Regions from separate parts of the Paenibacillus sp. NPDC058071 genome, predicted to be linked through region 3. Evidence: riboswitches for the same ligand, from Rfam matches in the RefSeq annotation. Region 3 holds a riboswitch; each other region holds the start of a gene.
The links. A riboswitch is a leader RNA that binds a small molecule or an ion and turns the genes downstream of it on or off. The one in region 3 is predicted to bind cyclic di-AMP.
Positions count from the first base shown of each region.

Region 1: linked by a shared signal. The riboswitch ahead of ACFVTB_RS06855 (TrkH family potassium uptake protein) and the one ahead of ACFVTB_RS19400 (KamA family radical SAM protein) in region 3 are both predicted to bind cyclic di-AMP.
Region 2: linked by a shared signal. The riboswitch ahead of ACFVTB_RS25850 (resuscitation-promoting factor) and the one ahead of ACFVTB_RS19400 (KamA family radical SAM protein) in region 3 are both predicted to bind cyclic di-AMP.

Region 1 is NZ_JBHVSK010000003.1:314,034-317,310, reverse strand. It holds gene ACFVTB_RS06860 (CPBP family intramembrane glutamic endopeptidase) at 1-1,131, opposite strand, end outside; cyclic di-AMP (ydaO/yuaA leader) riboswitch at 1,418-1,598, shown strand; gene ACFVTB_RS06855 (TrkH family potassium uptake protein) at 1,682-3,022, shown strand; gene ACFVTB_RS06850 (potassium channel family protein) at 3,038-3,277, shown strand, end outside.
Region 2 is NZ_JBHVSK010000024.1:10,434-13,710, forward strand. It holds gene ACFVTB_RS25840 (HD domain-containing protein) at 1-461, shown strand, start outside; gene ACFVTB_RS25845 (TatD family hydrolase) at 526-1,299, shown strand; cyclic di-AMP (ydaO/yuaA leader) riboswitch at 1,484-1,736, shown strand; gene ACFVTB_RS25850 (resuscitation-promoting factor) at 1,983-3,131, shown strand.
Region 3 is NZ_JBHVSK010000012.1:70,353-73,629, reverse strand. It holds gene ACFVTB_RS19415 (cation:proton antiporter) at 1-125, opposite strand, end outside; gene ACFVTB_RS19410 (cation:proton antiporter regulatory subunit) at 128-619, opposite strand; gene ACFVTB_RS19405 (cupin domain-containing protein) at 802-1,263, shown strand; cyclic di-AMP (ydaO/yuaA leader) riboswitch at 1,425-1,580, shown strand; gene ACFVTB_RS19400 (KamA family radical SAM protein) at 1,699-2,817, shown strand; gene ACFVTB_RS19395 (MFS transporter) at 3,006-3,277, shown strand, end outside.

The DNA of each region.
Region 1 (3,277 bases), on a different contig from region 3:
CGCATTTTCCAGTACGAGAAAAATAATCGATTGAATGCCAAGCAAAATAATTGCGAACAAATAGGACAGGCCAACGCTGCGCCAGACGTGATCGCCGTAGCCGCGTTCACGGAACCCGGACCAAAGCGGCTTTTTCCAAGAGCGCCACATGCCGTCGCCGGCAACAAGCGAGAAGTAGACGGCAACGCCGATGGGCAGCAGCATGAGGGCGGTTACGAACATCATCGCAATCTCCGAGGAACGAGTGGTCGCTTGCTCGCCTAGCTGTGCTTTAACACCGTCTAACAGGTTTAAGTTATTAAAGATATAGAAAAAAGTGAAAATCAGACTGATCGCGATTCCCCGCTTAAAAGTCGTATTACGCCGGTACAAAACCGCGTAAATGATTGCGAGCACCAGCGTGAACACGTACATGTAGATCAGGCTGACAACAGATATAGAGCCTGCAATATCCTGCTGTTTTTTAACGTGGGCCGTATAGTCGGCAGGCGGTTCAAATACAGGCTTATAACGCGTAACCGTCCACTCGTCTCCGTTCAGCTGCCGGACGCCGACAGTCAGGTTCAAGGAGGCGTCGGCCAGCTTATAGCCTGACGGATGGAAAACGACCTCTCCATCGTCGTTCACGTAACGATCGGTCAACTGCTCTTTGCTAAAGCCTTTCGAAACGGCGAAGCTTTCGGCCGCGGCAATCAGCGGCTGTTCATTCACGGCAAATCCCGTTTTCCAATGCCAGCCGACGATGCTGCTGCTGGTCATATGTACGTAGATGAATGCGTTGCTGCCGTCCTCCAGCTTCAAATGCACTTGAAACGCATCGGTTGGAAAATTGCTGCTGTATTTTTTTTCATATTCCCCGAGCTTTTTTTCTTTGGAGAAATAACCGCTTGCCAAGCTGTCGGTTTGATGGATGACATCGGCACTCTGCGCCGCTAGCCCGAACTGCTGTTTGGAAAAGGAGCGGGCAGCCGCTTCGGCTTCGCTTTTGGCAATCGCTTTAGCGAATGTTACATCGCTGGAAGCTTCCCCGCCGGCCAACGGAATGAGCTGTGCTGCGATAAATATAAGCAAACCGATAAGAGCGGCTACTATAAATCGCTTCCAATCATGCTTTTCAATGGAATGAATCATGCTTCACCTCTGACTTTAATTTCGCCCTGCGGCTATTGAGCCCTTGTTTTCAATGCGTAATGGACAGCCATTCTGTAACAATAACATATGACAGTCTGAAATATCCAATGCTTGACAGCCGCAAATCTGGTTAAAAGGTTTGAAAACGAGAGAAATAACGACATTGGGACAGCGTTGAACGTCTCACGAATCAAGGGCGGGCTAATTTGAACTAATTTCGGCGAAATTCTGCTATTTGCTTGGTTGGTAAAACGAATGAAATAGGATTATAATCGTTATCGATAATCGAATAGAACAGCCGAATTTCCGTTGGAAAACGGGGGAACCATAACGCTGCCGGCTTGTCCGTCAGCACGGGGTGAATTTCGGCGGCGCGCATTCGTCATACGAAGCGAACCGCTCGAATAGGGCCGCCTGTCCAGGCCCGAATCCGTCAGCTAACCTCGCAGGCTGTGTGGAACAGGAACTCATCGCAGCGGCATTGAGCGTCCGGTGCTTTTTTTATGCCCAAATTACACCATAACGGCTCTACAGCCGGGGAGCGCAATCCATGTTATCCTTTTTTGATATTCGCAAATGGTCGCCGCCGCGGATCCTTGTATCCGGTTTTGCGGTCATTATTTTAATAGGCGCTGTACTGCTGATGACCCCTCTCGCGCTAAGCGAAGGCGCGGAGCTTCGTTTTCTCGACGCTTTGTTTATGGCTACATCTGCAGTTAGCGTAACCGGGCTTGCCGTTGTTGATACCGGCACGTTCTTCTCGACGCCAGGGCAGATCATTCTGCTGCTGCTTATTCAAATTGGCGGATTGGGCTTCATGACGACGGGCACGCTGATCGCCCTCATGCTGCGCAAACGAATTTCGCTGAGGGAGCGTCTGATTTTGCAGGAAGCGATGAATCAGACGAGCATGCAGGGCATCGTGAAGCTGGTGCGCAAAGTCATTGTCTATTCGCTTTTGATCGAAGCGTCCGGATGGCTGCTGCTTTCTATCCGCTTCGCTTTTGATATGCCGCTCGGAAAAGCGATATACTTCGGCCTATTCCATTCCGTTTCGTTGTTCAATAACGCCGGCTTTGATATTTTCGGCCAGTTTCGCAGTATGACGGACTATGTCGGCGATCCGCTGATTAATATTGTGTCTATGTTGCTTATTGTTTTAGGCGGTCTCGGCTTCGTTGTCATCTCGGATTTGCTCGATTGGCGGAACTGCCGCAAGCTGACGCTGCACAGCAAAGTGGTCCTTACGACTACCGGCCTGCTTATCGCAGTTGGGGCGATCGTCATTTTTATTTTCGAGTTTTCAAACGCGAATACGCTCGGTTCCTTGAATGCGGGCGAGAAAGTGCTTGCTTCTCTCTTCCAGTCAGTTGCGCCCCGCACAGCTGGAGCGAATACGCTCGATTATTCGGCTATGCGGCAAGCGACTTTATTTTTTACCGTTATATTGATGTTTATCGGTGCGTCCTCAGGCTCGACTGGCGGCGGGATCAAGACGACCACGTTCGCTACGCTGATCGGAGCGGTGCTGGCCATGGTGCGCGGACGGCAAGATATCGTGATGTTCCGTTATCGGCTGGCGAAAGACCGGATTTATAAAGCGCTGACCATTACGATGCTGTCGGTGGCGCTCGTCATTTTCGTCACGATGCTGCTCTCGACGACGGAAGATCAGCAGTTTATGAAAATATTGTTCGAAGCGACATCCGCTTTCGGCACGGTTGGTCTATCCGCCGGTTTGACGCCGCACCTGACCGATTTCGGACGAGTGATTATTATGTTTACGATGTTTGCCGGCAGGCTTGGCCCGTTGACGCTTGCATATGCGCTCGGCCCAAAAACAGAGAAAGAGCTGTACCGGTATCCCGAGGGGAAAATTACGATCGGATAGGGGAATGGGAGAGGAATGAAGAATCACCAGTTTGTCATCGTCGGCCTCGGCAGATTCGGGTCCAGCTTGGGGAGAGAGTTGATTCAGCTTGGGCATGAGGTGCTTGGCATCGACAAGTGCGAAGAAGCGGTACAGGAGATGAGCGACGTGCTTACGTACGCGGTTTCAGCTGATTGTACGGACGAAGAGGCGCTGCGCTCACTCGGCGCGCGTAACTTCGATTGCGGCGTCGTGGCGATTGGAGACGATATTCAA
Region 2 (3,277 bases), on a different contig from region 3:
CATACTTAAAGCTGGACGAAGCTTACGCACAGGCTGCGTTTATTCAATGGGAGGACGAATCCGACGAGCTGCTCTCCGAGCTGTGTCGACGGTTTCTAAATCGCAGATTATACAAGTACATTACGGTCAGTGATCCTGCAGACACTTTAATAGAAGAAGCGCATCGCCAATTCGTTCAAATCGGCCTTAATCCGGACTATCATATGGAGATTGATTTTCCGTTTGATCAGCCCTACGATGTCTACCGGCCAGACTCGAAAAAAGGCGGTAAGGAAGAAAAAACGCCGATTTTGCTGCTGGAAGATGAGGAGAGGCTCATCGAGATCTCCGCTAAATCCGACATTGTTCGTTCTATAACGGGATTGCATCAGGGCGAGTACCATTTGTACTATCCAGAAGAGCCCCTGCTTGCGGCTGCCGACAGGCTAAGCCCGGAGGTTCGCGAATTGTTCAAACTATAGGGCTCGAAAGGTTTTTCCTTAGACGTAAGCATGCACACATATAATAGAAGGAGAACGTACAAACATGATTGGTTTATTCGACACACACACCCATTTGGACTCCACGAAATTCGACGATGATCGCACGGAAACCATCGAAAGAGCGCGTGCTGCCGGCGTCGAATTAATGGTGAATATCGGCTTTAATCGGGAGACAATTCCGACAACGATAGCGCTTGCAGAACAGTATGATTTTATCTATGCGGCAGTTGGTTGGCATCCGGTTGACAGCATAGAGATGAAGCCCGAGGATCTGGACTGGATCGAACGGCTCTGCTCGCATGAGAAGGTAGTGGCAATCGGTGAAATCGGACTGGATTATCACTGGGATACGTCGCCGAAAGAGGTTCAACATCACGTATTCCGCGAGCAAATCCGGTTGGCGAGGAAAGTTAACAAGCCGATCATCATTCACAATCGCGATGCTCACGAGGATGTTGTTAAAATTTTACAAGAAGAGCAAGCTTCCGAAGTCGGAGGGGTTATGCATTGCTTCTCCGGCAGCTGGGAAACGGCGAAAAAATGTCTCGATATGGGCTTCTATATTTCGTTCGGAGGGCCGGTCACGTTCAAAAATGCAAGGGTGCCTAAAGAGGTTTTGGAAAGGGTTCCAATTGACCGTTTATTAATCGAAACAGACTCCCCTTATTTGTCACCGCATCCATTTAGAGGGAAGAGGAATGAGTCCGCTTATGTATCCTATGTAGCCGACGCTGCAGCTGAAATAACAGGAAAAAGTAAGGAGGAAATAGCAATAATTACAATGGAAAACGGTAAAAAATGTTTTGGAATTGTTTAAAAGCAGCCAAAAAAGAGAGTATGGATGACCTTTCAAGCGAAAAAACTGTTTTTTATCGCTGAAATCGGTTCTCTTTTCCCTCATAATCCAGAAATTTAGCTTAAATCGTCTTTTATCGGTTCTTTACAACTTGCCGCTCGTGAAGGTATGATTCATTTCAGAGCTTTAATTTATTGTATTGGATTTCCAGTTCACGCTTAATTTCCGAATGGAAAACGGGGGAACCAAGCATCCGGTTTGCGGCCTCAATATGGCCCGAGCATCCCGGACGCTTTGATCAATGCGAAACGCAGCGGAGCCGATTACAGAATCCGTTAGTCGTATAGCTTGATGGGGTGAATTTGGCGGCGATTGCCATGAGCATTCGTTCCGTCGATAGGGCAACTCTCTTGCCCGAACCCGACAGCTAACCTCGTAAGCGAATATAGAGAGCGATCAATCTCGTGCATGTATCATTTCCTGATGTCTATTTGACTTTCCGGGAAGCCACGATCCAGATCCTCTGTCGACGGCTTCTTTTTGTTTACCTGAATTTCGGGTGACGGTCGGCTTAGGACGAATCGAGGGATAGCGCGAGTGATACTGGAGCGTGTGTAAGGCACGCCAATATACTCAAATAGTCGCGTCAAAAGATGTCATGCGTCACTCAAGGGCGGCGGGGCTATGTAAGGAGGACCGATGAAGTGGGCATTATCCAAGCTAAGGAAACCCATGGGAAGCGATCATCCAGCATCTCTTTCGCATTGCGATGGAAGCGTGAAAACTTGCGTTTGATTTTACTAAGTGCCATTATCTCAATCGCTATGACTTTCATGTTTTTGATGTTGTTGTACGGTACAGCTGAGAAAAGCGTATCGGTAGTTGTGAATGGACAAGAAACCGTTGTGAAAACAAAGGAATGGGTCCTGCAACATTTACTGGATGAACAAGCCATTACGATTGGCGAGTACGATGAGGTGTCGATCCCTCTTGGCTCGACGATTAAGGACGGAGACCGTATCGAGATTAATCAGGCGGTTCCGATCGTTGTAAAGGCCGACGGCAAGGTATCAACGGTGTACACGACGAAAAAGACGGTACAGGCGGCGATTGGTGAATTAGATATTCAACTTCGCAAGCAAGATCGGGTCACGCCTTCGCTGAATACGGCAGTGGCTGATTCGATGGCGGTAACAGTCACTCGCGTCGACAAGCAGGTATCGGAGAGCGAGCGGGCTATGCCGTTTGCGATCGTGAAGAAGAAAGACCCGAGTCTCGAAGAAGGCAAGGAAAAGCTGGTGCAAACCGGCAAAGAAGGCGTTGTCGTTGAACGAGTGGAGCGGCAGTATGAGAATGGCGTTCTCGTTTCTTCGAAGGTCGTCGGCAAAGTGGTGGAAGCGAAAGCGGTCAATCAGGTTGTCGCGATCGGCACGAAGAAAGAGGAGCCGAAGGTTCACACGCTCTCGAACAACAGCCCAAGCGTAACGACGCAAACAAAAGGCGGCGTAACGTTTAAAGCGAAGAAGGTCATTAAGAACGTAACGCTCACCGCGTATACGGCGGACGTGGAATCGACCGGCAAAGATGAGGATCACCCGGATTACGGGATTACCGCATCGGGCACGAAGGTGCGCGAAGGCAGAACGATTGCCGTCGATCCGAAGATCATTCCGATCGGTTGGTGGGTGTATATCGAAGGCATCGGCTTCCGCAGAGCGGAAGATACGGGCAGTGCCATTAAAGGCAATAAGATCGACGTATACTTCGACAACTCCAACATTGCCAATAAGTTCGGCAGAAAGAAAGGCTACACCGTATACGTACTTGGTCCGAACAAGCCTTCTTCGACGTAGTCGAAAAGCAGGCGAATACGGGTCAATGCGAGCTGCGGGCCGTTAAGGGCACTATAAGTGTTTGGCATGCAGAGGTGTGGACACCGATATTTCGTTCGCGTCATGCGATGCTAGATGAGGATCGCATGACGCTGTGCGTTGCGTCT
Region 3 (3,277 bases):
GGCCCGACGGCCATCCCGATGAGAATATAGAACGGGATGACCGAAAAGCGCAGCTTTGCGGAAAGGAGCCCGACTAAGGCAAGCAGGATAACGGCAAGACCAATTTCCAGCACCAAGTGATCCATAATTATACGCTCCCGTTAGAAAGGAGATGTTTTAGCTTCTTTAGATGCTGGCGTTCGCCAGCCACAATGAGAGTCGTATCCGCTTTGAAAATATAGTCGGGGCCAGGGTTAATATGTTTTTTCTCTTTTTCTACTACGGCGATAATGGTTGTGCCCGTTTTTTGACGGATATTTGCTTGGCCAATTGTTTTGCCGATGCATCTGGAACCATGCTCCACCTTATACCATTCGATCGTCAAGTCATCCAGCGCCACTTCGATCGTCTCCAGCGCTTTCGGCTTATAGGTTATACCGCCGATAATAGCCGCAATATGACGGGCTTCGTCGTCGTCCAGAGACACCATGGATATGCTGTCGTCCGGATCCTCATAGTCGAAGTGGTACAGCTCGCGTCTTCCGTCGTCGTGGATGATGATGACAAATTTGTCGCCGCCTCTTGTCTGCAACTGATATTTACGTCCAATGCCCGGTAAATCCGTTTCTCTAATATCCATGCCAGCACTCCTATTCTGCACGCTTATAGTATTTATATAAAGGATTCCGGCATAGATGCCATAAATATGGCCTAACTATAGCTGGAAAATGTCATCATCTATCGAACATTCATTGACGGTTGCTTTCAAACCGATATAAAATCTAAGGAATAAATAGAGATGTAATAGGAGGAGAGAAACAGATGAGTTCTACGGTTAAACAAATTTCTCCTTTGGTGGAGGCGCTCGGTTTGAAGCCTCATCCCGAAGGCGGATGGTATAAGGAAATATGGAAGGCTTCGTTCGAAATTCCGCAGCAAGTGCTAGGGGCTCCTTATAACGGTCCGAGATTTGCCGCTTCGTCCATTTACTACTTACTGCATCCGGAAGAAATCTCCGATTGGCATACCGTTCATTCGGACGAGCTATGGCTGTGGCACTCGGGCAGCCCGATTGCGCTGACGCTGGGCGGTACCGGAGATAAACCGGAGAAGCGCGAAGAAATTATTCTCGGCGGAGACATTCTGAACGGTCAGCAGCCGCAAGCGCTGGTGCCCGGTGCGGAATGGCAAATGACGCGTCCGCTGGGCGACGAGCCGGTGCTGGTATCCTGCGTCGTTGCTCCGGGCTTTCACTATGACGATTTCAGACTGATCGGCAAATAAGAGGACGGCGGAGCCGGTCCGAGACGCAGCGCATCTTTGGAAAACGATGTTCAAGCGGCCCGGTCCGGCTTCGTTTTTTATGTCCATAAATAGGGCGGCGAGATCGGCCGATTTGTCTGAATTGACTGTAAAGTTTGACAAATGGCCCTTTTTCGATTTAGACTGTTAGTACGCTTAATTTTCGGCTATGCGCCGGAAAGCGGGGGAACCAAACGCAAGTGGGGCGAATAAATTCCGCATATCGTGTATGCAGAGTTTTAGGGTGACCATCTACCCGAGTCCGTCAGCTAACCTCGTCAGCAGTGGATGGGTCAAATTCAAGTTTATTTTTATTTTGTGACCCCTACAGATAGATTCGTATGGGTTTTTTTGCGTTTCTTGGACCCCCCACTGGTGGAGCGTGCACCACAAATTCTGTTTGAAGGAGGAGTTTGTATGCCGCAGCCAAAGTACATCATCGATCTTGACCGCATTGCATCCATACCGAGCGAGGAGCGTCAGAAGCTGAAGCCGATTACGGATAAGTTCGCGTTTCGCGTTAACGACTACTATTTAAGCCTGATTGATTGGGACGATCCCAACGATCCGATCCGCAGACTCGTCATCCCGAATGAGGGCGAACTGCTCGAATACGGCAAATGGGACGCTTCCGACGAGGAAGCCAATTATGTCGTACCGGGGTGCCAGCATAAATACGGGACGACCGCACTGCTCATCGTCTCCGAAGTATGCGGCGCTTACTGCCGATATTGCTTCCGTAAGCGGCTGTTCCGCAACGACGTGAAGGAAGCCGTTTCGAATGTAGAGCCAGGACTCGCTTACATCGCCGAGCACCCCGAAATCAATAACGTATTGCTGACCGGGGGAGACAGTCTTATCCTCGGTACTCCCAAACTAAGAAGCATTATCGAGCAGCTTAGAGCGATCGATCATGTGAAGATTATCCGATTAGGCTCCAAAATCCCCGTATTCAACCCGATGCGCATTTATGAGGACGAAGCCTTGCTTGATTTGATCCGCACTTATTCCACCGTAGAGAAACGCATTTATGTCATGGCGCACATTAATCACCCTAGAGAAATTACGGCCGAAGCGTGCAAAGCGTTCAACGCGCTGCATGAGGCCGGCGCGATCGTCGTCAACCAAACGCCGATTATTAAAGGCATTAACGACGATCCCAAGGTGCTGGCGGAGCTGCTCGACCGGCTGTCATGGGCTGGCGTAACGCCGTATTACTTCTTTATCAACCGCCCGGTAGCGGGCAACTCGGATTTCGTCGTACCGCTCAAGCGGGCTTACGAGATAGTAGAAGAAGCCAAGGCGCTTACTTCAGGTCTCGGCAAGCGGGTCAGGCTGTCCATGAGCCACGCTTCGGGGAAAATCGAAATCCTTGCTATTGAAGATGGCAAAGCGTATTTAAAGTACCATCAGTCGAAGTATGGCCATTACGGCCGCTTTATGATGCTGGATTGCCCGGAAGATGCCGCCTGGTTTGACGATTTACCAGGCAGCGAACAGTATTGGAAACCGGTGCATGAAGCTACATTGGTGTAACAGCATTTAACGTAAGCGAATAATGGGAATGGGACTGTCAGGGCGATAAGCGGCAACGTGAATCGCAGCGGACGGTCCCTTTTTTGCCGTATTCCATAGACAGAAGGGATGCCCGACAGTATGATTGGCAGTATACGGCGTGGAACGGAGCGCCGATTCCAGAAGGAAAGTCGAAGGGATCCTACATCATGCGCGAGTCCTTATGGACCAAAAATTTTATTTTGCTTACCTGCTCCAACCTGTTCTTGTTTCTAGCTATCGAGATGCTTCTGCCTACCTTGCCTGTTTTTGCGGCCGAACAAGGAAGCAGCGAATCGCAAATCGGCTTGCTGCTCGGATGTTTCACGTTTGCCGCCGTACTGGCAAGACCGCTTACCGGCATTGGCGTCCGCCGATTCGGGAAGAAGGGTCTGCTGTTAATCGGCGTTGCCATCTGCTTCGTTGGAATGGCGGGCTATTA